Regions from separate parts of the Klebsiella sp. I138 genome, predicted to be linked through region 2. Evidence: predicted binding sites of a transcription regulator. Region 2 holds the regulator's gene; the other holds the start of a gene.
What was found. The regulator PhoB, encoded in region 2, activates phosphate uptake and scavenging genes when phosphate is short. The targets are predictions, from matches to a motif close to CTGTCATAAAACTGNCNNAT.
Positions count from the first base shown of each region.

Region 1 (15,472 bases), 2.2 Mb from region 2:
GGCGCCCAGATCCTCTGGAGCCATTTCGCCGGTTAACTCTCAGGCCTCGCGCTGCCAGCAATGGATCATAAAATCGGTCTGGCAGCGGAAAGTGGCCTGGGCACGCAGAGTTTCACGCACCGGCGGTTTTGCCCGCCACGCGAATGGCGTCATCTGCAGCAGCGCTTCAGCCTCGAGCCCGCTCAACTGCATTGGGTAAGCCAGCTGCTGTTGCTGACTCAAGGTAAAGCCCGCCATCTCTTCATGATTTTGCTCATGCAGACGCACCTCATCATAAATCAGCCCTTTCAGCTCCAGCAAATGCTGCGGCCCAGGTGTCGCGGTAATTACCCATCCGCCGGGTCTGACGACCCGGGCCAGCTCCTGCGCATTACAGGGGGCGTAAATCCGCACCACCGCATCAAGGCTGGCATCGTCGAACGGCAGACGCTGACTCGATGCGACGCAAAAGCTGACCTGCGGATAGCGTCTGGCTGCGGCGCGAATAGCAGATTTTGAGACATCCAGACCCCAGCAGTGGGCAGCAATCTCGGCAAACGCATGGGTGTAATACCCTTCCCCACAGCCGATATCCAACAGACGGTCAGGCGCAGCGGTGGATAGAAACGCGCTGATGGCGTCGCGCAAAGGTTGATAGTGGCCGGCGTCGAGGAACGCCCGCCGCGCCTGCATCATCTCTGCGCTGTCGCCCGGATCGCGGGAGCGTTTAAACTGCACCGGCAGTAAATTGACATACCCCTCTTTCGCCAGATCGAACTGGTGCCGCTGCGGGCAGACATAGCTATTTTCACGGCGGGCAAGCGGCGCGTGGCAAAGTGGGCAACTGTATGACATGACAACTCCGGTGTCGCTGAAAGGGCGAAAGTGTAGCGCTATTCGCCCTTTCAGACCACTGTTACAACGCCGGCGGCGCGGCATCCCCGTTATGCATCACAATCAGATTTTCCGAACCCTGCGGCATACCGTCCGGCATGACATTTTCCAGTCGCAGCACATCTCCCATGATCTGGCTAAAGACCGGCGCGGAGACCGCCCCGCCGTAATAGGCGCCGTTGCTCGGATTGTTAATCACCACCACCAGCGCAAACTGAGGATGGCTGGCAGGCGCCACGCCTGCGGTATAGGCAATATACTTATCGATATATTTGCCGTCTGGTCCAATCTTTTTCGCCGTCCCGGTTTTTACCGCAATGCGGTAGTCGCGCACCGCCGCCTTAGTTCCGCCCCCGCCCGGCAGCGCCACGCTCTCCATCATATGTTCCACTTCATGCACGACAGGCTCTGGCATCACCCGCGTCCCAATGACCGGCGGGTCGATGCGGGTGATGGACAGCGGTCGTTCGATACCAAAACCGCCGATGGTGGCATAAACGTGAGCCAGCTGTAGCGGGGTTACCATCAGACCATACCCGAAGGCAAAGGTGGCGCGATCCAGCTGACCCCAGTAGCGACGCTGAGGCATCAGGCCCGAGCTTTCGCCCGTCAGCCCCAGGCCGGTCGGGTCACCAAAACCAAACGCTTTGTAGGTATCGATAAGGTGCTGAACGGGCATCGCCAGCGACAGATGCGACACACCGGTATCGCTGGATTTTTGCAAAATGCCGGTCAACGACAGTTCCGGATAATAGCCAACATCGCGGATTCGGTGGCCATCGAGCACAAACGGATGGGTATCCACCACGCTGTCCGGCTGAACAATCCCCTGCTGCAATGCCGTCATCACCACCAGCGGTTTTACCGTTGAACCCGGTTCAAACGTGTCGCTAATGGCGCGGTTGCGGAAATCATCCAGTTTGGCGTCATCACGGTTATTAGGATTGAAGTCCGGGTAGCTGGCCATCGATAAAATCTCGCCGGTGTCGATTTTAATCAGCACCGCCGCGCCAGATTCCGCCTTATTCCAGTTTACCGCATTATCCAGCGCATCTTCGGTGACCGTCTGCAGGCGTTCGTCGATACTCAGCTGAATATTATGTGCGGGTACTGCCGCCACTTCGGTGATATTTTCCACCACGTGACCATGACGGTCTTTTCGCACCAGCCGGCGCCCTGCTTTGCCCGTCAGCTGCGCATTAAAACTCTTTTCAACGCCCTCAATGCCCTGATTATCGATATTGGTAAATCCAAGCAGGTTAGCCGCGACGTGACCCGCTGGATAAAACCGACGCGATTCATCGCGCAGGTTAATCCCCGGCAGATGGAGCTTATCAATCCATTCAGCCTGTTCAGGGTTAACCTGACGGGCCAGATAAATGAACCGCATATGCGGGTGGCTTTCAACCCGTTTAGCCAGCTCACCCAGGTTGAGATGCAAGGCCTCTGCCATCGCCTGCCAGCGAGGACCATAGCCTACTCCCCCTTTCTGCATCATCGTCTGCGGATCGGCCCAGATGGCGCTGACAGGAACGCTGACCGCCAGCGGACGGTTTTCACGGTCGCTGATTGTGCCTCGTTGGACGTCAATGGGCTCTTCTCGTAACGAGCGCATATCTTCTTGTTTAACAAGGTTATCCGGTGAAATTATTTGCAGCCAGGCCACGCGCCCTAACAGCAATCCGAGACAACAAAGAATCGCCACGCACAGCATCCCAAAACGAAGAGGGGTAAAATTTGCAACTGACTTACTTTTGTTCTTTTGCACCGTAGCTCCAGCATTATTTTGCAACCCTCTGATTTAACAGAAAATCGGCAAAACAGAATGCGAAACTATGCGAATAAGGATGTTGTTTTGCAACAAAGCACGACGGAAGGGGAGAAATGGAAATGTTTTGCAATAAAGACTAAAAAGCCCCGCAGAGGCGAGGCTTTTCTTACAAGATGAGTGGTCTTGAATCAGATAGCAGTAACGTTAACTGCTGCCGGACCTTTCTGGCCGTCCTGAATTTCGAACTCAACGTTCTGGCCTTCAGCCAGAGTTTTGAAGCCATTACCCTGGATAGCGGAGAAGTGTACGAACACATCTTTGCTGCCATCAGCCGGAGTAATGAAACCAAAACCTTTAGACTCGTTGAACCACTTAACTTGACCTTTAATCTTTGCCATTTGCAAAATTCCTTAGACTGTTTTTTTCGCCCACAGGCGCTTACATAGATAAAACTGACACACTACTGCATGAGGCACTAATATAAGGTTCGGCAGAGAAGCGGTATTCAACGACAACGTGTTTACTCAGAACTTCTTTACTGAAAATGCCACACATAAACAGAACTGTACCTCGTTTAACCCGAAACGTGTTATCACATACTACGAAAACAATGGCAAGCCATTTTTAAACGTGTCTCGATCCTTCGCACAAATTATAAGGGAATCATTTGATCACCTGCACATTTATGCGCCTTTGCCGCACGGGAAGGCCCGTGTTGCTTGCTGAGGATTAGCGATATAGTTAACCCAATGGTTGCAACTTTTTTTACCATAGCTCAACAACTTCAGTCGCTCCAGCAGCCAGGGGATTCGAACGATGTGGATTCAGAAGAGTGAGGCCAGGCAGGTGCATAACGATGCGTATAAAAGCTCATATCTATAGAAGAAAATTGGCATACCTTGAGGATATACAGGGATATAAATTGGGCTCAGGATTACGTCATAAATATAATTCATAATACAATTTAAACATGAAACATTAATGACACTATTTTTGCTTCAGACAATTAAAACAGAATGTTATTATTTTATTTGATTAACTAAAAACCCAGTAACATCAATGCCAGAATTGCGAGCCGGAACACATTAAGTGGGGGAATATGTGTGACAAAACGGTCAGAAAAGATAAGAAAAAGTTATAGTGCGCCACGCTGGTTCAGGTGCACACCTGGCCGGTGCACACCTGTCAGTTAGTTACCGTTCAGCAACGAGACGAATAAAGTCGTCATCGTCCTTTTCTCCCGCTGAAGTCTTGGCAACCTCTTCTTTCTCAGGCTCATTGGCTTCACAGAGGCGGCGCAGTAGCGCATTTTGTCGCTTTTGTTGGTCCAGTAACGCCTGCAGCAGTTCAATCTGCTCATTGGTGCGCGAACTTGCGCGATTAACAAAAAACCATAACAACAAACCGACAAGCAGCAGCACGACGGAAAGTGCCAGCGATGCCAGATTTAAGATCCCAGGATTTAGTAACTCACTCATTTCACCACCTCAAAGAGAAGGCGTACATTCTACCACTCGCAGAGCAGAAGAAAATCGGTCGTAATAAAAATGTCTTACCAGGGGATGAACTTGTTGATTGTGCAGATGCCGCTGAAAAACTGTACATCTTGATCGCACATTACGTTAAGCATCTGAGTCCACAGCAACAAACACCCTGCTATGACGACTATCAGCAAAACCCAGCGTAATTTTTTCACTCCATTCTCCGCATCAGTATTCGATGTTTCCAGGATAACATGAGCATCTTAAACCGTGGCTAACTGTAATACGAAAGACAAGTTTAGGAATCATAGACTTGTTTCAATACGTGTAGCTGTCAAAATAAACGCAGGGATAAAGCAAACAATGAGGCAACAATGCGATTAATCATTCGTTCCATTGTAGTACTGGCTATCGTATGGATTGGCATATTATTAAGCGGCTATGGCATCTTGATTGGCAGCAATGAGAACGCAGCCGGACTGGGGCTTCAGTGTAAATATCTGACCGCTCGCGGTACCAGCACCGCACAATACGTTCATTCTGATAGCGGTATTATCGGCCTTACCGACTGCCCGATTTTACGTAAAAGCGAAACCGTTATCGACAAAGGGTGATGCGAATATGCGACAGCGGGAAGCGCGTTCCTGCTGTCGCTCTGCCTATACCCGACGGTCATTCTTTTCAGAATGGATAGTCGTTATACCCCATCTGTTCAGAAATTTTACGCGCCGCCGTGTGTAACATCTCGACGTATTCGTTCAGACGCTCCTCAGAGAAACGCAGCGTCGGGAATGAGATGCTCAGACCAGCAATCACCACACCAAAGCGGTCGAAGACCGGTACGCCAATACAGCGCAGCCCTTCTTCCTGCTCTTCGTTATCTTCGCCATAGCCCTGCTGGCGCACCTGATCCAGAACGCCGAGCAGCTCTTCAGTACTGGTGATGGTACGGTCGGTGCTGCGTTTGTATTCCACACCTTCCAGAATCTGCTCAACTTCAGCGCGATCTCGCCACGCCAGCAGCACTTTACCTATCGCGGTACTGTACAGCGGATTGCGGCGACCGATGCGTGAATACATCCGCAGGTTGTACATTGAGTCTATTTTGTGGATGTAGACGATGCTGTCTTCGTCCAGCGCCCCCAGGTGGATTGTCTCTTTCGTCAGACGTGAAAGCTCACGCATCTGGATGTCGGCACTGCGCACCAGATCGACATTCTGCAGCGCACGCGCGCCCAGTTCGAACAGCTTCAGGGTCAGAGAGTATTTCTCAGATTCGCCTTCCTGAGCCACATAGCCCAGCGATTTCATGGTCTGCAAAAAGCGATAAACGGTGCTTTTTGACATCATGACGCGCTGAGACAGTTCGGTAATGCCGATTTCACGCTCTTCACCAAGCGCCTGCAGAATGCCAAAAACCTTCAAGACCGAAGAGACAGAATCTGGCTGCTTATCCAAATCTGCAACTGCCATTTATCACCTCATCGTAACTGTTTTATAAAAATTAGAACCGGTTTTTATTATAAATTCGCATCACGGCCCTCGCAATCGATCTTCTGCTCAATCGTTACAAATCTGCGACATACAGCCGAATAATCAATGCTAAAATCATTACTCAGAGAATAATTACCCTAAAGACACATACTCAACATGGATAAAAACATTTCCGATGGCCTGCCTATACCGCAGCGCTACGGTGCAATTCTGACCATCATTCTAGGGTTAGCCATGGCGGTACTTGACGGAGCGATAGCCAACGTGGCTCTGCCGACCATTGCCACCGATTTAAATGCCTCACCGGCCGCCTCGATCTGGATAGTCAACGCCTATCAAATCGCCATTGTGATTGCCCTTCTGCCGCTCTCCTTCCTCGGCGATATGTTTGGTTATCGACGCATCTACAAAATCGGTCTTGCGCTGTTTACCTTAACCTCTCTGGCCTGCGCACTCTCTCAGACCCTGGAGATGCTGACCCTCGCACGCGTTGCGCAGGGGCTTGGCGGCGCTGCCCTGATGAGCGTCAACACGGCGCTGATCCGGCTTATTTTCCCCCAGCGATTTCTTGGCCGCGGGATGGGAATTAACTCCTTCGTGGTGGCTGTTTCCTCGGCAGCCGGCCCCACGATTGCGGCGGCTATTCTCTCCGTCGCCTCCTGGCAATGGCTCTTTTTTATTAACATTCCGCTGGGGATTGTTTCGCTGATCCTCGCCATGCGCTACCTGCCGGCCAATACCGGGCGTAGCAAAATTACCCGTTTTGACCTCCCCAGCGCCATTATGAATGCGCTGACCTTCGGCCTGTTGATCACCGCCCTCGGTGGTTTTGCACAAGGCCAGTCCGGGAAGCTTGTGCTCGCAGAAGTAGCCGCGATGCTGATTATTGGCTTCTTTTTTGTTCGCCGCCAGCTGCAAATGCCGGTACCGCTGTTGCCAATTGACCTGCTGCGTATTCCGCTTTTTTCCCTTTCTATTTGCACCTCCATTTGCTCTTTCTGCGCGCAAATGCTGGCGCTGGTCTCTCTGCCCTTCTTTTTGCAGTCGATGATGGGGCGCAGTGAAGTAGAAACCGGGTTGTTACTGACGCCGTGGCCCTTAGCCACCATGGTGATGGCACCGCTGGCGGGTTATATGATTGAAAAGGTCCATGCGGGATTGCTGGGGGCCATTGGTTTACTGGTAATGGCCTGCGGATTGTTTGGTCTGGCGCTGTTGCCCTCGTCGCCTTCCGATCTGGATATTATCTGGCGTATGGCGCTATGTGGCGCCGGTTTTGGTCTGTTCCAGTCACCGAATAACCACACCATTGTCTCTTCTGCGCCGAGCCACCGCAGCGGCGGCGCCAGCGGAATGCTGGGAACCGCGCGTCTGCTCGGTCAAAGCACCGGCGCGGCGCTGGTCGCCCTGCTCCTCAATCTGCAGGGCAACAGCGGCACACACAGTGCCCTGCTGCTGGCCGGTGGACTGGCGGTGATTGCCGCCGCCGTCAGCGGGCTTCGTGTGACCCAGCCCCGTCCGGGACAATAGCCACTCTCGCCGGGCTTCGCCCATAAAAAAATCCGCAGCCCGAAGGCCGCGGATTTTTGTTTTATCTTCTCAGAAACAACCTTACTTCAGGTATTCCCCACTGCGCAGCGCTTCAATACGCTTATCCAGCGGCGGGTGAGTCATGAACAGTTCGCTCATTGACTTCGCCTTACCGTTGATACAGAACGCCATCATGCTGCTGGCTTCCTGCGGCTCATAGCTGGTTTTCAGACGTTGCAGAGCGGCAATCATTTTCTCACGACCGACCAGTCTGGCAGACCCGGCATCCGCGTGGAATTCACGATGACGCGAGAACCACATGGTAATGATGCTGGCCAGAATACCGAACACCAGCTCCAGCACGGTAGCCACGGCAAAGTAAATCAGCGGGTTACCGTTGCTGCTTTCGCTGTCATCCCGGTTACCGCCCAGGAAACCGGCGGCAATCTGCGCGATAACGCGCGAGATAAAGATAACGAAGGTGTTCACTACACCCTGAATCAGCGTCATGGTGACCATATCACCGTTGGCGATGTGACTGATTTCGTGGGCGATAACTGCTTCTGCCTCATCACGGCTCATGTTTTGCAGCAGCCCGGTGCTCACGGCAACCAGAGATGCATCACGACGAGCTCCGGTGGCAAACGCATTGATATCCGGTGCGTGGTAGATGGCAACCTGCGGCATGCCGATACCTGCCTGCTGCGCCTGCTGCGCGACGGTGTTCATCAGCCAGCGTTCTGTTTCATTGCGCGGCTGCTCAATCACTTCCCCACCCACTGATTTCAGCGCCATCCATTTCGACATCATTAGCGAAACGATCGAACCACCAAAACCAAAAAGCAGCGCCATGATCAGTAACCCGGTCATGCTGCTTGACTGTATTCCCGTCAGGCTTAGCACCAGCCCGAACACCACCATCACTGCCAGGTTGGTCAACAGGAAGAGCGCGATTCGCATCATAATTTTCTTTTAACCTCGATTTAACAAAACGCACTATGCGATTACCCATATCGTATGGGTAGAACGCCAATTTTCAACGATCAGGCCCCGCTAAGTCACGAGAAAAACACAACTTTACATTTTGTCACGCCGTGCTGACATCCGGGTAGATTGTTGACATTTTGTATCTTTACGCGAGGCCGGTCTGGAGGGGGACGGAAATAAAAACGGGCACAATCAATGTGCCCGTTGGGTGCTTATTTGCTGACCGGCGGTTCTACCGCGGGCATCTCTTTCTCCAGATGCGCGAGGTCGACCGCGATATGGACCGTTTCATCAAGATACGGGTCCGGCTCCTGGTAATCCTTCGGCAGATCGTCCAGTTTCTTCAGCGGCGGCTTACCTGCGCGCTTCAAACGGTCGTTAATCCGCGCCAGGCGCGTCGCGTCGTCTTCTTCGTTCTCTTTTTCACGCTGAGCGTAGTTCAGGGAAACGATATAGCGCTTATCTTTCATCGCGTTATAACGAGCAATGTCCTTCATGATGTACTGGAACTCGGGATCTTTGGCGATCCGCTCATCATGCAGTTTCAGCAGTTCCGGATCAAACGGCTTCATATCGCCGAATTTTACGTAGGTCGCCGCATTGACGCTATCCCACGGCAGCGCGTTATCTTCATACTGCTCGCCGGTTTCGCGATCTTCGGTACCGGTAGGCATCATGATGTCCGGCGTTACACCTTTACGTTGGGTACTGCCGCCGTTGATGCGGTAGAACTTCTGAATGGTGTACTGCACAGAACCCAGTGCCGGCCAGTCAGGGCGCAGCATCTGATCGTAAATCCGGTTCAGTGAACGATATTGCTGTACGGTGCCTTTACCAAAGGTCGGTTCACCAACAATCAATCCGCGGCCATAGTCCTGCATTGCGGCAGCAAAGATTTCAGAGGCGGAAGCACTGAAACGATCGACCAGCACCACCAGCGGGCCTTTGTAGTACACCACGCCGTCGGTATCGCTGTCTTCGCGCACTTTGCCGTTGTTGTCACGAACCTGAACGACCGGACCAGAAGGAATAAACAGACCAGAAAGCGAAACCGCTTCGGTCAGCGCCCCGCCGCCGTTGCTACGCAGATCGATAACAATGCTGCTGACGTTTTGTTTCTCCAGCTTCTGGAGCTGCACCTTGACGTCGTCCGTCAGGCCAACGTAGAACCCTGGGATATCCAGCACGCCGACTTTCTCTTTGCCGACGGTTTTCACCGACATTTTCACCGCGCGATCTTCCAGACGAATTCGCTCACGGGTCAACGTGACGATACGGGTTTTGGCACCCTTACCGGCAGGCAAAACTTCGAGACGGACTTTACTGCCTTTCGGCCCTTTAATCAGAGCAACAACGTCATCCAGACGCCAGCCGATAACGTCAACCATGCCCTTGCCGGACTGGCCAACGCCAACGATGCGATCGCCGACGCTGATCGATTTACTCTTCGCCGCAGGACCACCCGCCACCAGCGAATTGATCACCGTATAGTCGTCATCCATCTGCAATACCGCACCGATCCCTTCTAACGACAGGCTCATTTCCGTATTGAACTGTTCGGTATTACGCGGGGACAGATAGTTGGTATGCGGGTCAATCTCGCGGGCAAAGGCGGTCATCACCAGGGAGAACACATCTTCGCTATTAGATTGCGCCAGACGGCGAATGGCAAATTTGTAACGACGCGTTAAGGTCTCGCGAATTTCTTTATCATCTTTGCCAGTAAGCTTGAGGCTCAACTGGTCAAATTTAACCTTGGCATCCCACAACGCGTTAAGCTCGGCTTCGTCTTTCGGCCAGGGTGATTTGCTGCGGTCAAGGTTGAAGTTATCGTTGCCGGTAAAGTCCATCGGACGTTCCAGCACCTTCAACGCATACTGATAGCGCTCGAAACGACGCTTCTGCCCGAGATTATACAGGTCGTAAAAAACGTCCAGTTTTCCCGTGCGCAGTTCGTCGCCGATTTGATTCTTCTTCGCCGAGAACTGAGCAATATCACTGGCTAACAGGACATTGTGACTGTAGTCCAGCAGGTTCAGATAGCGGTCGAAAATTTTTGCCGAGAAGGCGTTGTCGAGATCAAACTGACGATAGTGAGAACGCGTGAAACGCGAGGTCACTCGCTCGCTCACCGTCGCGTGCTGCGGCTCTTCTTTCAGCACGGGAATTTGATCGACTCGGGTAATATCGTCCACGGCGAACGCATGGCCTGCTATTGCTAGCAGGCCCGCAAGCGCGGTGAGCTTAAAGAATTTGTTCATGCCTGGCCCGGCCTCCGTTTCAGAACACCAGGTGTTCTGCGCGTACAATCATTGACATACCAGAAGTCAGCTGTACACGAACGCCATCTTTGGTGATTTCCAGAACGGTAGCGTCCATGGCGTTATTGCCTGCTTTCACCTTCAGAACCTGGCCAACGCTTAACGTAGTCAGATCTGAAACAGGGGTATGACGCTCTTCACGCGGTGCTTTCGCAACGGCTGGACGCGGCTTACGCTGTTCGGTGCCTTCTTTGCGACGAACCTGTGGACGTGGCTTACGCTCACGACGAGTACCGTCTTCCTGCTGACCCGCAGCAGCGGCGGCTTCGCGCTTTTTAGCCTGCTGGCTTGCGCGCTGCGCCTGAACGCGAGCTTTTGCTTCTTCAAGCTGCTGGCGAGCATGTGCAACATGCTGCTCTTCCAGTTCGCCGCACGGGTTGCCGTCAAGGTCAACGCGGACTGCGCCTGGTTTAACGCCGTACAGATAGCGCCAGCTCGAAGTATAAAGACGTAAAGCGGCACGAAGTTGGGTTTTGCTGAGATTCATCTCTCCCCCAACACGCTCAACGAGATCCTGAAAAATACCGACTTTCAGGGGGCGAGCTTCGCCTTCAGCGCTGAAGCACTGAGGGAAACGTTCGGCCAGAAACGCGATAACTTCTTTACTGCTATTCAACTTAGGTTGATTTTCCATGAAATTTCCTGATTACAACGGACGTAGCCAACAAGCCGCAGGCATGAACAGGCGTCATTATAATGACGCCATCGCTAAATGCTACGTTATCCGTTGATTATCCTGCGACGCGGGCGAATATTTTTTGATAATCGGTCGCAGAAATGAGTTTTTCCAGATGTGCGACCAGTTCAGCCAGCCCCTGCTCATCCTCAGCGGTGAAGCGGGAATGCGCAATGCTGTCGATATCCAGAACGCCAATAATCTGATTGTTCACCTGCAGCGGAAAGACGATTTCCGAATTGCTGGCGGCATCACATGCAATATGTCCGTCGAAGGCATGAACGTCTTCCACGCGCTGAACGCGATTTTGCGCAATGGCCGTACCGCAAACGCCTCGTCCAACCGGGATCCGTACGCAGGCCAGTTTGCCCTGGAAAGGTCCTAAAACCAGCGTATCCCCTTCGAGCAGATAGAAACCTGCCCAGTTAACCTCGCTCAGTCGCTCAAACAGCAGCGCGCTGGTATTAGAGATCATAGCCAGAAAACTGGTTTCGCCTGCCATTAATGCCTGAAAATCACGGTTCAGATCCGCGTAAAATTCTGTTTTGTTCATTATATAGTCACTTAGTTGTCTTACTGCTAAACACGCACAGCCTAATAAAATAAGCATTAAATGCGTTCAGGCTCAAGATGAATTCATTCCTGGGTTAAGATAGTGAGATACATTCATTCCTGTTCGCAATAAATGCCACTAAAAACACAACCGATTACCCCGGCAAAAAAGATGGTCGTGCGTGCGGTCAGCAGTCCGCTACCCCAGGCCCATTATCACCGCTGTCCGCAGTGTGACGTTCTATTTCGCTTGCCGGTGCTAAAGCGTAATCAAAGCGCATGGTGTCCCCGCTGCAACGCGAAAGTTCGCGATGGCCGCGACTGGTCTCTTTCACGACTTGGCAGTATGGCCATTGCCATGATGCTCCTGATGCCGTTTGCGTGGACTGAGCCTCTGCTGCGTCTGCATCTGCTTGGCGTGCGTATCGACGCAAACGTCATCCAGGGCATCTGGCAAATGACCGGCCAGGGCGACCCGCTCACCGCGGCGATGGTGCTGTTTTGCGCCATTGGCGCACCGGCACTGCTGGTTACCTCCATTGCCTACCTCTGGCTGGGTAACGTACTGGGGATGAATTTACGCCCGGTGCTGCTGATGCTGGAAAAGCTTAAAGAGTGGGTGATGCTGGATATCTACCTGGTCGGCATCGGCGTGGCGTCAATCAAAGTGCAGGACTATGCCTTCCTGCAGCCGGGCGTCGGGCTTGTGGCCTTTATCTCGCTCACGCTGCTCAGCATTCTGACAATCATTCATATGAACGTTGAGGAGCTGTGGGAGCGTTTTTATCCGCAGCGGCCCGCACTGAGGCCCGACCCGGCGCTACAGGTTTGTACCGGCTGTCACCACACCGGCTTTCGCGATGCTCGCGGGCGCTGTCGGCGCTGCCATACGCCGCTGCACCATCGGCGGCCGCAAAGCCTGCAGCGAAGCTGGGCCGGACTGATTGCTTCGGTGGTATTCCTGCTCCCCGCAAACCTGCTGCCAATCTCCATTATTTACGTTAACGGCGCGCGCCAGGATGATACGATCCTTTCCGGTATTATGTCCCTGGGCAACAGCAACGTGGCAATTGCCGCGGTGGTGTTCATCGCCAGTATTCTGGTGCCATTTACCAAAGTTATTGTGTTGTTTACGCTATTAGTGAGCATACAATTCAAGTGCGAACAGGGGCTGCGTACTCGCATCATCCTGCTACGGCTGATTACCTGGATCGGCCGATGGTCAATGTTGGATCTTTTTGTTATCTCATTAACCATGTCACTGATTAATCGCGACCAACTCCTCGCTTTTACGATGGGACCCGCTGCGGTATATTTCGGGGCCGCGGTAATATTAACTATCCTTGCTGTTGAATGGCTGGACAGCCGCTTACTTTGGGACGCACATGAGTCAGGAAACGCCCGCTTCACCGACTGAAGCCAGAATCAAAACCAAACGTCGCATCTCGCCATTTTGGCTGCTGCCGGTGATAGCGCTCATGATTGCCAGTTGGCTAATCTGGACCAGCTATAACGATCGCGGTACGACGATTACCATCGACTTCCAGTCGGCCAACGGGATTGTCCCGGGGCGCACACCTATCCGCTACCAGGGGGTAGAGGTGGGCACCGTCGAGAATATTTCTCTGAGTAAAGACCTCAGCAAAATCGAAGTCTCCGCCAGCGTTAAAGGCGACATGAAAGATGCTCTGCGTAAAGATACTCAGTTCTGGCTGGTCACGCCGAAAGCATCCCTGGCCGGCGTTTCCGGCCTTGATGCCCTGGTTGGCGGTAACTATATCGGTATGATGCCCGGCAAAGGCGATCCGCAGGAACATTTCGTCGCACTCGATACTCAACCGAAATACCATATCAATAACGGCGAGCTGATGATCCATCTGCAGGCGCCGGACCTCGGTTCGCTGACCAGCGGATCGCTGGTCTATTTCCGCAAAATTCCGGTAGGTCGTGTTTATGACTTCGCACTCAACGATAACAACCAGGGTGTGACTATCGATGTGTTGATCGAGCGCCGCTTTACCGAGCTGGTGAAAAAAGGCAGCCGCTTCTGGAATGTGTCGGGCGTCAAGGCCGATGTTGGCCTTAGCGGCGCGAAAGTTCAGCTGGAAAGCCTTTCGGCGCTGGTCAACGGCGCCATCGCCTTTGACTCCCCTGCCGATTCCACTACCGCGCAACAAAACGATGAATTCGGTCTGTACGAAGATCTGGCCCACAGTCAGCGCGGCGTGCTGGTCACGCTGGAACTGCCCGACGGCGAGGGTCTGAAAGCAGGCTCCACGCCGCTGATGTATCAGGGGCTGGAAGTCGGGCAACTGACCAAACTCAATCTGACTCCCGGCAGTAAAGTGACTGGCGAAATGACGGTCGACCCGAGCGTCGTCACCCTGCTCAGAGATAAAACGCTTATCCAGATGAAAAAGCCGAAAATCTCACTGGATAACCCCAGTCTTAGTGCGCTGCTAACCGGAAACACCTTTGAACTGGTACCCGGTGAAGGGGAAATGCGTAATCACTTTGTGGTGCTCCCGGCGGACAAATCGCTGTTGGATGAACCTGACGTGGCCACGGTGACGCTGACGGCATCGGAGAGTTACGGTATTGATGCCGGACAACCGCTCATGCTGTACGGCGTGAAGGTGGGCCAGGTTCTGGAACGCAAGCTGACTGCCAAAGGCGTCACCTTCCAGGTGGCGATTACGCCTGAATATCGCAACCTGGTCCGCGGCGACAGTAAGTTTGTCGTTAACAGCCGCCTTGACGTAAAAGTCGGTTTCGATGGTATTAAAGTGCTTGGCGCCAGCGCCAGCGAGTGGGTAGAAGGCGGTATTCGCATTATTCCTGGCGAAAAAGGGGCGATTCAGTCCAGCTATCCGCTGTATGCCAATATGGAAAAAGCGGCAGAAAACAGCCTGAGCGACGTTCCGACGACGACCCTGAGCCTGACGGCGGAAACGTTGCCGGACGTTCAGGAAGGTTCAGTGGTGCTGTACCGTAAGTTTGCCGTCGGCGAGATTATTTCGGTTAAGCCGCGCCGCAATGCGTTTGATATCGATCTGCATATCAAGCCGGAATACCGCTATCTGTTGACCAATAATAGCGTCTTCTGGGCCGAAGGCGGCGCCAAAGTCCAGCTCGACGGGAATGGCCTTACTGTGCAGGCCTCACCGCTGTCCCGAGCCTTGAGAGGCGCCATCAGCTTTGACGATCTCAGCGGCAGCAGCGCCGGCGCGCGAATCAGCAATAAACGTATTCTCTACGCATCTGAAACCGCAGCGCGCGCGGTAGGCGGCCAGATTACCCTGCATGCCTTCGATGCGGGTAAAATTTCCGAAGGGATGCCGATTCGCTACCTGGGGATTAATATTGGCCAGGTTCAGACCCTGAATTTGATTACCGCCAAAAATGAAGTCCAGGCAAAAGCCGTACTCTATCCGGAATATGTCGACACCTTCGCCCGCGGCGGGACTCGTTTCTCCGTGATAACCCCGCAGATTTCTGCGGCGGGCGTCGAACATCTGGACACGATTTTCCAGCCCTATATCAACGTTGAACCCGGCCGCGGCTCACCGCGTCGTGATTTCGAAATTCAGGAAACAACGATTAGCGACTCCCGCTACATTGACGGCCTGAGCATCGTTGTTGAAGTGCCGGAAGCGGGTTCGCTGGATATCGGTACGCCGGTTCTGTTCCGTGGACTGGAAGTCGGTACGGTTACCGGGCTGACGCTGGGCTCGATGTCGGATCGCGTGATGGTCAAATTACGCATCAGCAAACGCTATCAGTATCT
Region 1 is NZ_CP180447.1:718,605-734,076, reverse strand. Features, by position in the region: gene mntP (manganese efflux pump MntP) at 1-36, shown strand, start outside; gene rlmA (23S rRNA (guanine(745)-N(1))-methyltransferase) at 40-834, opposite strand; gene ftsI (peptidoglycan glycosyltransferase FtsI) at 896-2,587, opposite strand; gene cspE (transcription antiterminator/RNA stability regulator CspE) at 2,833-3,042, opposite strand; gene ACMYSK_RS03345 (DUF2627 domain-containing protein) at 3,083-3,199, opposite strand; gene ACMYSK_RS03340 (YebO family protein) at 3,838-4,122, opposite strand; gene mgrB (PhoP/PhoQ regulator MgrB) at 4,197-4,340, opposite strand; gene ACMYSK_RS03330 (YobH family protein) at 4,500-4,739, shown strand; gene kdgR (DNA-binding transcriptional regulator KdgR) at 4,807-5,598, opposite strand; gene ACMYSK_RS03320 (MFS transporter) at 5,776-7,149, shown strand; gene htpX (protease HtpX) at 7,231-8,112, opposite strand; gene prc (carboxy terminal-processing peptidase) at 8,349-10,397, opposite strand; gene proQ (RNA chaperone ProQ) at 10,417-11,091, opposite strand; partial or broken gene ACMYSK_RS03300 (GAF domain-containing protein) at 11,173-11,686, opposite strand; gene yebS (membrane integrity lipid transport subunit YebS) at 11,819-13,102, shown strand; gene ACMYSK_RS03290 (MlaD family protein) at 13,071-15,472, shown strand, end outside.
Region 1: the regulator PhoB is predicted to act here: its motif matches at 5,690-5,709, upstream of kdgR (DNA-binding transcriptional regulator KdgR).

Region 2 (15,472 bases):
CGTCCCGGGCTGCGGCATAATGTCTGCACCCGGGCCGCCATTCGCTTCCCCGACCGGCGTCGGGGAGGTGTGCGGATAGTTACTCTACCGCAAAGGATTTATCCAGGCGGCTGTATCCCAATCCATTGATTTTTTTCACCTTAATTTGTACCGGAATGCGCTCCTTCATGGCTTCGACGTGACTTATCACGCCGATCACTTTGCCGCTGGCGTTAAGGGCATCTAAGGCATCCAGTGCGGTATCCAGCGTTTCACTATCGAGTGTGCCAAACCCTTCATCAAGGAACAGCGAATCAATGCGTGTTTTGTGGCTGACCAGATCGGACAGCGCCAGCGCCAGCGCGAGGCTGACAAGGAAGCTTTCGCCGCCGGAGAGGGTTCGGGTATCGCGCACCGCATCTGCCTGCCAGGTATCAACCACTTCCAGCTCCAGCGCTTCGCTGGCCTTGCGCTGGAGCTGATAGCGCCCGTGCAAGCGATTCAGCTGATGGTTCGCCAGCCAGACCAGGTTATCCAGGGTTAGCCCCTGGGCGAATTTGCGGAACTTATCGCCTTCTTTAGAGCCGATCAGCGAATTAAGCCACGCCCAGTCCTCAAGCTGCTGCTCGGCGAGTGCTATCTCCTGGCGTAGCGCCTGCTGGCGCTGCTGGTTCCCGGCGTTTTGTTTCAACTGCTGGTGGATTTCACCCTGCCGGGCGCTGTTTTCTCGCAGCTGTGGCGCCAGCTGCTGAAGGCGGGCCTGAACCTGTTCCAGTGGCTGGGTGAGGTCGACGTCTGCCGGGGGCTGTTGTTGATGCTGGTTAAGTGCATCGCGTGCGCGTAGCGCCAGGGCGCTATTCTGCTGGAGGGTGTTTTCCAGCGTCTGTTTGAGCTGCTCCAGACGCTGGCGTGTCTCCCCATCGAGCAGGGCATCGAGGAAGGCCTGCTGGCTGACAAATGGGCTGCCGGACAGCGCGGCGGCAAACTGGGTTTGTGTCGCCAGCAGTGCTTCCTGCTGCTGACTTTGCTGCTGGCACAGCGTCTGCCACTGGCTATGCAGCGCCAGGCAGTCGTCATGTACCTGACGCCAGCCTGTTAGCGGCGCCGGGTCGGCAGTTTCAGTTGTCTCCGGAAGCGTCTCCAGCAGCGGCGTCAGCTGTTGAAGCTGCTCCTGCAGAGCGACCCATTCATTCTGTTTTTCCTGCCACAGGCGAGTTTGCGCTTCCCGCTGCTCCAGCCAGCTCGCCACCTGATCGGCCTGCGGGGCGCTAAGGGCGAAGGCGGAAAGCTCCGTTTCCAGCTGCGCGCGACGCTGGGCCTGTTCTTGCTTGAGCTGGCTGAGCTGCTGTTGGCACTCTTGCTGCTGGCTCTGCCAGGCCAGTCGCTGCTGGTGCTGATACAGCTGCTGTTCACGATCTTGCTGAGCCGCCAGCCAGCCGGGAATATCATCCTGTGGCCGCAGTTCACAATGGAGTTCACTGGCGGTGGTTTGCCACTGCGAGGTGAGCACTTGCTCCTGCTGGAGAAGTGAGTCTAGCTCTTCTTTCTCTTTAACCTGTTGTTTTAGCAACGCCTCAAGCTGGCCACGTAGCTGAGCGCCTTCTTCCGCCAGCTGTTTGACCTCACGCTCCAGGCTATCCCGGCGGGCTTGATTAACGCCGGGTACCAGCGCCTGGTATTGCGCGACCGCCGGGTGTTCGCTGGAGCCGCAGAGCGGACAAGGCGCGCCGGGCTGCAGGCGAGCGCGCTCTTCCTCCAGTCCGGCAATACGTGCTTCCAGCTCACAAATGGCCTTCACATCGCTGAACTGCTGATTTTTCTCTTTGTACGCCAGGCGGCGCTGGGCCAGGGTTGTTTCCAGCTTCTCCTGCTCCTGACGGCGAGCCTGCTCGGTTGTTTGCAGTTGCTGCTGACGCTGACGGAGAGGCAGCAGTCGGCCATGCAGCGTGGAAAGCTGCTGGCGCAGCGGGCGGGCAGCGGTGTGCTGTGCCAGGCTGGCGGTGACCTGTTCTGCATTCAGCGTCAGCGCCGCAGGTGGCAGTTCATCCAGCTTACGGGCGGTTTCCGTTAGCCGCTGTTGTACTGCGCAGCGCAGCTGTTCATCGCGAGCCTGTTGCTGGAAGGCCGCCCGCCATCCCGCCAGCGAGGTTCCCCACAGTCGATAGCTGTCATGCTCTTTAAGCCAGATGCTGAGCGCATGATGGGCGTCCTGTAGGCGCGTCATCTGCTGACATGCGGCGAGGCGAATCCCCGCACGTAGCCGCAGTCGGTCATGTAAGCGAGTATTTACTTCTTCCACCTGGCGGTGGGTTTGCGCCAGGGCGGCCGTCTGCTCCTGTTGCCGGGTCCACAGCGGACGAAGCTGCTCTGCGGGCTGCGCGTTGAGCAGTGTGGTGAGCTGCGGCTGGGCCTGCTCCAGCGCCTGCTGTGCGTCCTGCAATTTGGCCTGGGCCTGAGCAGCTTCTGCGCTTAATTCCTGCTGGCGCAGCAGCCACTGCTGCGCCGTTTGCAGGCGCGCTTGCTCGCTGAGCTGCTGGCGCTCCTCATCAGTAAGTGCTTGCAAACTTTGCTGAAGCGCCTGCTGCTGCTCATCGCTCAGGAGCAGGACACCGGAGGCCTGGGCCTGGAGCTTCTCCAGTTCGTTGCGGGCGATCTTATGTTTTTCAAACACCTGGGCTGATATCTGGCCGTAGATTTCGGTACCGGTTAGCTCTTCCAGCAGCTCGGCGCGCTCTTTGGGTTTGGCATTGAGGAAGGCGGCAAACTGGCCCTGCGAAAGCAGCATTGAACGGGTAAAACGGCCGTAATCCAGCCCGGTGAGCGAGGCGGTAAGTTCGAGCTTATCTTTGACTTTGTCGGCGATGATCTGCCCGTCATCGCAGCGGGCCAGCTCAACGCGCGGGGCCTGTAGGTTACCCTCCGGCTGATTGCGGGCGCGGTTCTGGCTCCAGAAGGCGCGATAGGCCGTCCCTTTGACCTCAAATTCCACCTCCGCCAGACACTCGGCGGTATCACGGGTCATCAGATCGTTTTGCGATTGCGACACGCTGCTCAGGCGGGGCGTTTCGTGATACAGCGCGAGGCAGATGGCATCCAGCAGAGTGGTTTTCCCGGCGCCGGTAGGGCCGGTAATGGCGAACAGCCCGTTGCTGGCGAAAGGCTCCGCGGTGAAGTCGATTTTCCATTCGCCTTTGAGCGAGTTGATATTTTTCAGGCGCAAACTCAGAATTTTCACAGATGCTCCTCACCGTTCAGACTATGCAGCGTTTCGTTGAACAGCTGCTTCAGGCGCTCCTGCTGCGTCTCTTCCAGCGTTTCCAGCGCCAGGCGGCGTTCAAACACCTCCTCAACCTGCAGTTCGCTCAGCGTTTCCCGCCGCTCACCCGCCAGGATACGTTCACGCTGGGCACGGCTGCGGCGTACCAGCAGTACTTCCACCGGCAGATCTTCGGTCTGGGCCTGAATTTTTCGCTGAATATCATGCAGATATTCGTCGCTGGTAATTTCGATGTCCAGCCAGACGACGGGCTGCTGTGGGCTATCCTGCCACTGCGTGAGCTGTTCACTGATGCTGGCAAAATCGCCTTTCAGCACTGCCAGAGGCTGCGTCACCGGCACTGTCAGAGGGCAAACCTCCGTCAGATGCCCGTCGGTGAAGGTCACCAGATTGACGCTTTTGCTTTTCCCCGTCTCGTCAAAGCTGAGGGCGATGGGCGAGCCGCTGTAGCGAATATGCTCGCAGCCACCGATCTTCTGCGCCCGGTGAATATGGCCGAGGGCAATATAATCTGCGGGCGGGAAATGGCTGGCGGGAAAGGCCTCCAGCGTGCCGATGTAGATATCGCGAACCGCGTCGCTTTTACTGGCGCCGACGGTGGTCAGGTGGCCGCTGGCGACGATTGGCAGTGGACGATCGCCGCGCAGGGCACAAGCTTCTTCATACTGCTGTTGATAATAGTCGCTGATGGCGCTCAACAATTGCTGCTGCTTTTCGCCGCTGGAGTGGCCGGCCTGGCTGGTGATCAGCTCGCGCGGGCGCAGGAAAGGCACCGGGCAAAATACGGCGCCGGGTGTGCCGTCGCGCCGTGGCAGAATAAAGGGGGCATGGCCGGCGCTGGCCACCACCGTGGTTTTCAGAAAGGCCAGAATATCGCGGGATTCGTTCAGCGTGGCCACCGAATCGTGGTTGCCCGCCAGCACCACCAGCTGACAGCCGGTTTGCTGAAGCTGAACGACAAAGCGGTTGTACAGCTCGCGGGCGTAGCTTGGCGGCGAGCCGGTATCAAAGATGTCGCCGGCGACAATAATGGCATCGACCTCGTGCGCCTGCGCACTGGTCAGCAGCCAGTCGAGAAAGGCCGAATGTTCGGCGGCGCGGCTTTTGCTGTAAAAGTTCTGGCCAAGGTGCCAGTCAGAGGTATGGATGATGCGCATAAGTATTCCCTGGCGAAAAAGCATTAGCGCATTATATACATGTCATCCGTCGCGTTGCCCCTTTAACACTTTCAGGATTGAGTGTTACTCCTTGTCATTATTCAAAATCCGCTATCATATGACGGTCATTTTTTTCATAAATCTGTCACAAAACTGACGCATAATGACGCCGCACTCTATACTGATGGCTAAAAAATACAGGGTAAATAATGGCGAGAAGAATTCTGGTCGTTGAAGATGAAGCTCCGATCCGCGAAATGGTCTGCTTTGTTCTGGAGCAAAACGGCTTTCAGCCCGTCGAGGCGGAAGATTATGACAGTGCGGTGAATCAACTCAATGAACCCTGGCCTGATTTGATTCTCCTCGACTGGATGCTGCCGGGCGGATCGGGTCTGCAGTTTATCAAGCTGCTCAAGCGTGAAGCGATGACCCGCGATATTCCGGTCGTCATGCTGACCGCGCGGGGTGAAGAAGAAGACCGCGTACGTGGTCTGGAAACCGGCGCCGATGATTACATCACCAAGCCTTTCTCGCCGAAAGAGCTGGTGGCGCGCATCAAAGCCGTAATGCGCCGAATTTCGCCGATGGCGGTTGAAGAAGTGATTGAAATGCAAGGGCTTAGCCTTGATCCTTCCTCGCATCGCGTGATGACCGGTGAAAGTCCGCTGGATATGGGGCCGACGGAGTTTAAATTATTACACTTCTTTATGACCCACCCGGAACGTGTCTACAGCCGCGAACAGCTGCTGAATCACGTCTGGGGAACGAATGTGTATGTAGAAGACAGAACGGTGGATGTGCATATTCGTCGTCTGCGTAAAGCGCTGGAACATAGCGGCCATGACCGGATGGTGCAAACGGTCCGTGGCACAGGATATCGTTTCTCCGCCCGTTTCTGAATCTCGACAGGAGTGTGAACCGTGCTGGAACGGCTGTCATGGAAAAGGCTGGCGCTTGAGCTTTTCTTATGTTGTATCCCGGCCCTGATTCTCGGGGCGGTGGTGGGTTATCTGCCGTGGTTTTTGCTGGCGGCAGTAACCGGACTTCTCATCTGGCATTTCTGGAATTTATTACGTCTTTCATGGTGGCTGTGGGTTGACCGCAGCATGACACCTCCGCCGGGAAGCGGCAGCTGGGAACCGCTGCTGTACGGCCTCCACCAGATGCAGATGCGCAATAAAAAGCGCCGACGCGAACTGGGCAGTCTGATCAAACGCTTTCGTAGCGGGGCGGAGTCTTTGCCCGATGCGGTGGTGTTGACGACGGAGGAGGGCGCCATCTTCTGGTGTAATGGTCTGGCTCAGCAGATCCTCAATCTGCGCTGGCCGGACGACAGCGGACAAAACATTCTCAATCTTCTGCGCTACCCTGAATTCGCGAACTACCTCAAAAACAGGGATTTCACAAAACCGCTTAATCTCGTCCTCAATACGTCTCGTCATCTGGAAATCCGCGTGATGCCCTACAGCGACAAACAGTGGCTGATGGTGGCGCGTGATGTCACGCAGATGCACCAGCTGGAGGGCGCACGGCGAAACTTTTTTGCCAACGTCAGCCATGAGCTTCGCACGCCGTTGACGGTGCTGCAGGGCTATCTTGAGATGATGCAGGAGCAGGTGCTGGAAGGGATGACGCGCGAAAAAGCGCTGCATACGATGCGCGAGCAGACCCAGCGCATGGAGGGGTTAGTCAAGCAGCTGCTGACGCTGTCGCGGATTGAAGCGGCGCCGACGCTGGCGATGAATGACAAAATCGATGTGCCGATGATGCTACGGGTGGTGGAGCGCGAAGCGCAGACGCTCAGCCAGCAGAAGCAGACGATCCACTTCCACGTCGATGAGAGCCTGCAGGTGCTAGGTAATGAAGAGCAGCTGCGCAGCGCGATGTCCAATCTGGTGTATAACGCGATCAACCATACGCCGGCAGGGACGGAGATTACCGTCAGCTGGCAGCGTGCGCCCCATGGCGCGCTGTTTAGCGTTGAGGATAATGGGCCAGGAATTGCGCCGGAGCATATCCCGCGCCTGACCGAGCGGTTTTATCGCGTGGATAAAGCCCGTTCGCGGCAAACCGGCGGCAGCGGTCTTGGGCTGGCTATTGTGAAGCATGCGGTAAATCATCACGACAGCCGGCTGGAAATTGAGAGTACGGTGGGGAAAGGGACGCGTTTTAGTTTCTTACTCCCGGAACGTTTAATTGCCAAAAAAAGCGCCTGATCGCGCCATTGTCAGCATTTCTTGCCAATGACCAGCTTCGGCTGGTCATTTCAGATTGCTGACAAAGAAGGAAAAAGCGTGGTTTTTCCTTCTTTGTGGTGAGCAGCCGAAAATCAATGAATTGATTTTCCTTGTTTTTATAATTGGGTGGAATATGGCAGAACGGCATCGTTTTGACGTTTTTCATTCATCTCCAATGACCAGCTTCGGCTGGTCATTTTCGTTTGCAGTCACTTTTTCCCCGCGTAATTAATGAACGTCTGCTGCTTTTTTGTTCGCATGATTAGCCGGAGGTTTTCCTTCAATATGGTCAATAATTCCGGTCTGTGAAATAGACTTAGCATAATCATCTGCTTTTGCGATCCCGCCTTGCATTAAAACGTTATAAGCGTTTAAATTGCCCCCCATACAGTCGCAGACAGACTGTTTTTGCGTGGTAATTCAAAAAACAATTCTTTCCCACGCCGCTTCGGGAGCATATCTCGCTGAGTTTGCCGGCAACCGCCGCTGTATCATCCCCTAAGGGAAGGCACGGTATTTTCCGTTTGTTAACAACACCACACCCACAGGCAGTAATGAATTTATGACCCATCAGTTAAAATCTCGCGACATTATCGCGTTGGGCTTTATGACCTTCGCGTTGTTCGTTGGCGCAGGCAACATTATCTTCCCTCCGATGGTAGGTTTACAGGCTGGTGAACACGTCTGGACCGCCGCTATTGGCTTTCTGATTACCGCCGTGGGTTTACCGGTGCTAACGGTCGTGGCGCTGGCGAAAGTCGGCGGTGGCGTTGAAAGTCTGAGTACGCCTATCGGTAAAGTTGCCGGTATCCTGCTGGCGGTGGTCTGCTATCTGGCCGTCGGTCCACTGTTTGCGACGCCGCGTACCGCGACGGTCTCTTTTGAAGTCGGGATTGCCCCGCTGACCGGTGATGGCGCGTTGCCGCTGATGATTTACAGCGTGATTTACTTCGCACTGGTGATTCTGGTCTCTTTGTATCCGGGTAAGCTGCTGGATACCGTGGGGAATTTCCTCGCCCCGCTGAAAATTGTTGCCCTGATTATTCTTTCCGTTGCGGCAATCGTCTGGCCGGCTGGCCCGATCAGTAATGCGCTGGAGGCTTACCGTACCGCCCCGTTCTCTAACGGTTTCGTCAACGGCTATCTGACAATGGATACCCTTGGCGCGATGGTCTTCGGGATCGTGATTGTTAACGCCGCGCGTTCCCGTGGGGTGACCGAAGCGCGCCTGCTGACCCGCTACACCGTCTGGGCTGGCTTGATGGCCGGCGTCGGTTTAACGCTGCTGTACCTGGCACTGTTCCGCCTGGGTTCTGATAGCGCAACGCTGGTCGATCAATCCGCTAACGGCGCGGCAATTTTGCATGCATACGTCCAGCACACCTTCGGTGGTGCAGGTAGCTTTATGCTGGCGGCGCTGATTTTCATCGCTTGTCTGGTTACCGCCGTTGGCCTGACCTGCGCCTGTGCTGAGTTCTTCGCGCAGTATCTGCCGCTGTCCTATCGTTCGCTGGTATTTATTCTCGGTATTTTCTCGATGGCGGTTTCCAACCTGGGCCTGAGCCATCTGATTCAGATTTCTATTCCAGTGCTGACGGCTATCTATCCGCCTTGTATCGCACTGGTGGTATTAAGCTTTACCCGTAACTGGTGGCATAATTCGTCCCGCGTGATTGCGCCGGCCATGTTTATCAGTCTGATGTTTGGTATCATTGACGGCATTAAATCGTCGGCGTTTGCGGATATCCTGCCGGCCTGGACCTCGCGTTTGCCTCTGGCAGAACAGGGTCTGGCCTGGTTGATGCCGACCGCGGTGATGGCGGTTCTGGCGGTTATCTGGGACCGTGCGGCAGGGCGTCAGGTGACTTCCAGCGCGCATTAACCAACGGTTTTAATCAGTGTTAAGCCACGGGGGCTTCGGGTCCCGTGGTTTTTTGTTTTTTAGGTAATCCTCTTTGGGACTTTGCCCCTGCGAAGGCCCAAAGAGAAAAACGGCATGGAATACGATGGAAAGTAGTAACACACTTAAGCGCGGGCTAAGTACCCGGCATATCCGCTTTATGGCGCTGGGATCCGCAATTGGTACCGGCCTGTTCTATGGTTCGGCTGACGCCATTAAAATGGCCGGCCCGAGCGTTCTGTTGGCCTATATTATCGGCGGTGTTGCGGCGTACATCATCATGCGCGCGCTGGGGGAAATGTCGGTACATAACCCCGCCGCCAGCTCATTTTCACGCTACGCGCAGGATTATCTCGGCCCGCTGGCGGGCTATATCACCGGCTGGACCTATTGTTTTGAAATTCTGATTGTCGCGATTGCCGACGTGACGGCGTTCGGCATCTATATGGGCGTCTGGTTCCCGACGGTGCCGCACTGGATTTGGGTGCTGAGCGTGGTGCTGATAATCTGCGCCGTTAACCTGATGAGCGTTAAAGTCTTCGGCGAGCTGGAGTTCTGGTTCTCGTTCTTTAAAGTCGCCACCATCATCATCATGATTATTGCTGGCTTCGGCATTATTATCTGGGGGATCGGTAACGGTGGTCAGCCTACCGGCATCCATAATCTCTGGAGCAACGGCGGCTTCTTCAGCAACGGCTGGCTGGGCATGGTGATGTCGCTCCAGATGGTGATGTTCGCCTACGGCGGGATAGAGATAATCGGCATTACCGCCGGCGAGGCGAAAGACCCGGAGAAATCTATTCCGCGCGCGATTAACTCGGTCCCGATGCGTATTCTGGTGTTCTATGTCGGCACCCTGTTCGTGATTATGTCCATTTATCCGTGGAATCAGGTGGGGACTGACGGCAGTCCGTTCGTTCTGACTTTCCAGCATATGGGGATTGCGTTTGCTGCCAGCATCCTGAACTTTGTGGTGCTGACCGCCTCGCTGTCGGCGATTAACAGCGACGTATTCGGCGTGGGGCGTATGCTGCACGGGATGGCCGAGCAGGGCAGCGCACCGAAGATTTTTGCCAAAACCTCGCGTCGTGGGATCCCGTGGGTGACGGTGCTGGTGATGACCGTTGCGCTGCTGTTTGCGGTCTATCTGAACTATATCATGCCGGAAAACGTCTTCCTGGTGATTGCGTCACTGGCCACCTTCGCCACCGTCTGGGTGTGGATTATGATCCTCCTGTCGCAGATTGCCTTCCGTCGTCGTCTGTCGCCGGAAGAGGCGAAAGCGCTGAAGTTTAAAGTGCCGGGCGGCGTGACCACGACGGCCGTGGGGCTGGTGTTCCTCGTCTTTATCATTGCGCTGATTGGCTACCATCCGGATACCCGCATCTCGCTGTACGTCGGTTTTGCGTGGATAGTTCTGCTGCTGGCCGGTTGGAAGCTGAAAACCCGCCGCGACCGCCAGTTGGCCCAGGCGCAGTAACTTCTCCCGCGCCTGTCGGAATTGGCAGGCGCGTTCTCCACCCCCATTATCCTCCCCTAATTATTCCCATGATGATGAGTCATACGCCTGTGCGCTGTGGCAAGGTGTGCCCATTCTAAAGAGAGAGGAATGACGATGTTGAAGGCATGGCACCTGCCTGTGGCTCCGTTTATTAAGGAGCAGCAGGAACGACTCTTTATCACATTATGGCTAAGCGGTGATGACTTGCCGCAGCGGGTAACGCTGCGGGCGGAAGAAGATAATGAAGAGCTCTCGCTGCCGATGCACCGACTGCGGCAGGAGCCGCATCCGGGCGTCGTCGCATGGCGGGGCGAGATCAATCTTGCCAGCGGCCAGCCGCGTCGACGCTACAGTTTTAAGCTGCTGTGGGCGGATCGCCAGCGCTGGTTCACCCCGCAGGGCTTTAACCGTTTTCCACCGGCGCGACTGGAACAGTTCGCCGTCGATCTGCCGGATAGCGGCCCGCAGTGGGTGGCCGATCAGGTCTTTTATCAAATCTTCCCCGACCGTTTTGCACGCAGCGAATCGCGGGAAGCAGAGCAAGATCGGGTTTATCACCACCACGCCGCCGGGCATGATATTGTCCAGAAATCGTGGGATGAGCCGTTAACCGGCGAGGCGGGCGGTTCGACATTTTATGGCGGCGATCTGGATGGTATCAGCGAAAAACTGCCGTATCTGAAGCAACTTGGCGTGACCGCTCTCTACCTGAACCCGGTCTTTGTCGCACCCAGCGTGCATAAATACGATACCGAAGATTATCGTCGCGTCGATCCGCAATTTGGCGGTGACGGAGCGCTGATTCGTCTGCGTCACAATACCCAGCGAGAAGGGATGCGTCTGATTCTCGACGGCGTGTTTAACCATACCGGCGATTCTCACGCCTGGTTCGATCGCCATCAGCGCGGCAGCAGCGGGGCGTGCCATCATGCCGATTCGCCATGGCGCGACTGGTTCACCATCTCTGCCGAAGGTGAAGCGCATAGCTGGCTGGGCTACTCCAGCCTGCCTAAGCTGGATTACCGTTCGGAGAGTCTGGTGAATGAAATCTATGCCGGGGAAGACAGCATCGTTCGCCACTGGTTGAAAGCGCCGTGGAGTATGGACGGCTGGCGGCTGGACGTGGTGCATATGCTCGGGGAAGGCGGCGGGGCGCGTAACAACCTGCGCCATATTGCCGGTATTACCGAGGCCGCGAAGCAAACGCAGCCTGAAGCATTTGTTTTTGGCGAACATTTTGGCGATGCCCGTCAGTGGTTACAGGCGGATGCCGAAGATGCCGCCATGAACTACCGCGGTTTTACTTTCCCGCTGTGGGGTTTTCTCGCCAATACCGATATCTCCTATGACCCGCAGAAAATTGACGCGCAGACCTGCGTCGCCTGGATGGATAACTACCGTGCCGGGCTGTCGCATCAGCAGCAGCTGCGGATGTTTAACCAGCTCGACAGCCACGATACCGCGCGATTTAAGTCGCTGCTGGGCAAAGATGTTGCGCGCCTGCCGCTGGCGGTAGTATGGCTGTTCTGCTGGCCGGGCGTACCGTGTATCTACTACGGTGATGAAGTCGGCGTCGATGGCAACAACGATCCTTTCTGCCGCAAACCCTTCCCGTGGGATCCCGCTCTGCAGGACACTGCGCTGCTGGGGCTGTACAAGCGGATGGCGAAGCTGCGCAAAGCCAATAAGGCATTACGCTACGGTGGCTGCCAGGTGATTTATGCCGAAGAGAACGTGGTGGTGTTTGCTCGCGTGTATAAGCAGCTGCGCGTGCTGGTCGCCATCAACCGCGGCGAAGCCTGTGAAGTGGTAGTGGAAGATTCGCCGCTGCTGGACGTTAGTGAATGGCAGGTGAAAGAGGGAGCCGGCACGCTGCACGATGGCGTGCTAACGCTGCCGGCTATTTCCGCCAGCGTCTGGTTTAGCCGTCAGGAATAGAGCGGGCTGAGGAACGAGTCCTGGAGAATCGCTTCCCGCCACCAGCGCTGGGCAAGGCCGTCGTTATCGCTACGCCAGGCGATATAGGTGAGATCTTTCTCGCGGCAGGAGAGGACGGGCTTTTCTATCAGCTCTCCGTTCTCCAGCCACGGCTGAGCGATATGGCGAGGTAAAAAACCGCAGCCCAGTCCGGCGCGCAGCAGCGCCACCTTACTGGCAAAATCGTCGACGCGAATTTGCGGTTGTTCAGTGAGGAGGTTGCTGTTGAGCGGATGGCAATAGCGGGCGCTATCGCTGATCACCACCGCGCGATGCAGGCTCAGCTGCTTGTTGCCGAGCGGCTGCGTCGTCTCCGCCAATGGGTGACCGGGGGCGACAACGAAGACGTTATCCAGCGTACCGGCCATTTTCCACGACCATTCGGCGGAGGTGGGCGGTTCGTTGATGGCGCCAAGAATAATATCTGCGCCGTTGCGGGTCAGTTCCTCCCAGGAGCCGGCCAGGGTGTGATGGGTAAAATTGAGCCGGGTTTGTGGGTTTTGCGCGTAAAAAGCGTCGATCAGCGGCAGTAAGCGTTCAAAAGGGAAAGACGCATCGAGTGCGATATCCAGATCCCGTTCCCAGCCGGCATCCAGCTGCACGGCCTGCTTTTCCAGATCTTTTGCGGCGTTGATCAACAAACGCCCCTTTTCCAGCACCATTCTACCGGTATCGGTAAATTTCGCCCGATGGCCGCTGCGATCCAGCAGGGTAATATCCAGATCGTTTTCCAGCTTTTGGATCATATAGCTCAGGGCGGCAGGGGTCTTATACAACGACTCTGCGGCGGTGGCGAAAGAACCATGGGTCTCTAACGCATCCAGAATTAACAGCACATCAAGGTTTAAACGCATCAATTACTTACCGGTAAAAAAAGGTGACTCAGTTTTACCGAAGCTGGATGGTCAATGCCAGTGAATAATTTAGAACCCTTTCGCGCAAATTTTTGATAAGCAACGTTAACCAGATAGCTGATTTTTTATGCCGGTGTCCGCCATATACCTGTGTTGCTGCCTTTATACAGCCCGAAATTCATCGCCTGTAGCTTATTAATATTGAAATAGCACAGAGAATTTCTTTAATAACTCATTAGAAATAACTGACTATACTCAGCATGCTTTATCCGTCACGATCCAGACCCACAGAAGCTTGTTTTATATCTCTTTAACTCATTGATTAAGAAGGTATGTCATGTCTATTCGGGAACTGATCGACCCAACCAATTCTGCTCTGATTTTTATTGACCATCAGCCTCAAATGTCGTTTGGCGTTGCCAATATTGACCGCCAGACGCTGAAAAACAACACCGTTGCCCTGGCAAAAGCCGGCAAAATTTTTAATGTTCCGGTTATTTATACTTCCGTTGAAACGAAAAGCTTTAGTGGTTATATCTGGCCAGAATTACTGGCGGTCCATCCGCAGGTAAAACCGATTGAACGTACGTCGATGAACTCCTGGGAAGATGCCGCTTTTGTTAAGGCGGTAAAAGCCACCGGACGTAAGAAATTGATTATTTCTGCGCTGTGGACCGAAGTGTGCCTGACCTTCCCGGCGCTGATGGCGCTGGAGGAAGGATTTGAAGTTTACGTGGTGACCGACACCTCCGGCGGCACTTCCGTTGACGCTCATGAACGCTCAATTGACCGGATGGTACAGGCCGGTGCCGTGCCGGTGACCTGGCAGCAGGTACTGCTGGAATACCAGCGCGACTGGTCACGCAAAGAGACTTATGACGCGGTCATGGATCTGGTTCGCGAACACAGCGGTGCTTACGGCATGGGCGTCGATTATGCCTATACCATGGTGCACGGCGCGCCGGAACGTAAAGCCTAAATACACTTCATCCTTCAGGCTGCCTCTTTGTTGGCTTCGTTTGCCCGCCCCGGTGACTGATTTACGCAAGTGGCCAGGGACGTACAATCTTGTCGCCTCGACGTAGCATGAATGATTTTGTGTATTGTCTTTTATGGCAAATGGCGGCAAATCCCGCCATTTGCCTGCAGCAAGGAGCCCGGTCATGACGCAACAGAAATCGGTGACCCTGGTCATAAGCCATATGCTCGACCCCGAGCACGGGGAACGCTATGAGCAATGGTTGGGTAAAATTATGCCAATTGCGGCGGAGTTTCCCGGCCATCTTGGCGCTAACGTGATTCGCCCCCCCGCCGGGCAGAATTTATGGAGCGTCATTATTCGTTTTGACACCATTGAACACCTCTATGCCTGGACGCAGTCGCAAACGCGCCGCGAACTGGTGGCGGAAATTGCGCCGCTGCTTAATGAGGGCGACCGCACGGAAGTCCGGACTGAACCGGCATTCTGGTTTACTCCGCCGGCAGCGAACGTGCGCCAGCCGCTGCGCTGGAAGCAGTTTCTGATTACGCTGCTGGTGATCTTTCCCAGCACCAACCTGGTGCCCTGGCTGACCGGGATGTTCCTTCCCTCGTTAAAGGGAAGCTTGCTGCTGCATTTGATTAATGATGCCTGTGTGGTCGCGCTGGTGGTCTGGTTCTGGATGCCCATCGTGACCCGTCTGTTTGCTGGCTGGTTAAAGAAAAACTGAGTCAGCCTCCTGAAGGAGAGCGTTATGTCGCAAACTGCCACACTGATCCTCACCAATGGCCGAATTCATACTCTCGACCGTACAAACCCGTTGACTGAGGCGATCGCTATCGCCAACGGTAAGATCCTCGCCACCGGCAGCGGCGATCGGATCATGAGTTTTGCTGCGGAAGGGACGCAGATCGTCGATCTGCAAGGCCATACGGTGATCCCTGGCCTGAACGATTCCCACCTGCATCTGATCCGCGGTGGGCTGAATTATAATCTTGAACTGCGCTGGGAAGGCGTGCCGTCACTGGTGGACGCGCTGCGAATGCTGAAAGATCAGGCCGATCGTACGCCGTCTCCGCAATGGGTGCGTGTCGTTGGCGGCTGGAGCGAGTTTCAGTTCGCTGAGCGGCGCATGCCAACCCTTGAGGAGTTAAACGAGGCGGCGCCGGATACGCCGGTATTTGTCCTGCATCTCTACGATCGCGCGCTGCTGAACCGTGCGGCGCTGAAGGCCGTAGGCTACACCAAAGAGACGCCGGATCCTGCCGGCGGCGAAATCGTTCGCGATAGCCACGGCAACCCGACCGGGATGCTGATCGCTAAACCGAATGCGATGATCCTCTACGCAACCCTGGCGAAAGGGCCGAAGCTGCCGCTGGAGCTACAGGTTAATTCGACGCGCCAGTTCATGCGTGAGCTGAACCGGCTCGGTCTGACCAGCGCAATTGACGCCGGGGGCGGTTTCCAGAACTACCCGGAAGATTATGAAATTATTGAACAGCTGCATGCGCAAGATCAGATGACGGTGCGCATTGCCTATAACCTGTTTACCCAGCGGCCAAAACAGGAGCTGGATGATTTCGAGCGCTGGACCGATATGCTGAAGCCAGG
Region 2 is NZ_CP180447.1:2,949,158-2,964,629, reverse strand. Features, by position in the region: gene sbcC (exonuclease subunit SbcC) at 80-3,214, opposite strand; gene sbcD (exonuclease subunit SbcD) at 3,211-4,413, opposite strand; gene phoB (phosphate response regulator transcription factor PhoB) at 4,623-5,312, shown strand; gene phoR (phosphate regulon sensor histidine kinase PhoR) at 5,334-6,629, shown strand; gene brnQ (branched-chain amino acid transporter carrier protein BrnQ) at 7,213-8,532, shown strand; gene proY (proline-specific permease ProY) at 8,657-10,030, shown strand; gene malZ (maltodextrin glucosidase) at 10,166-11,989, shown strand; gene ACMYSK_RS13785 (LysR substrate-binding domain-containing protein) at 11,980-12,882, opposite strand; gene ACMYSK_RS13780 (hydrolase) at 13,220-13,861, shown strand; gene ACMYSK_RS13775 (antibiotic biosynthesis monooxygenase) at 14,046-14,591, shown strand; gene ACMYSK_RS13770 (amidohydrolase) at 14,616-15,472, shown strand, end outside.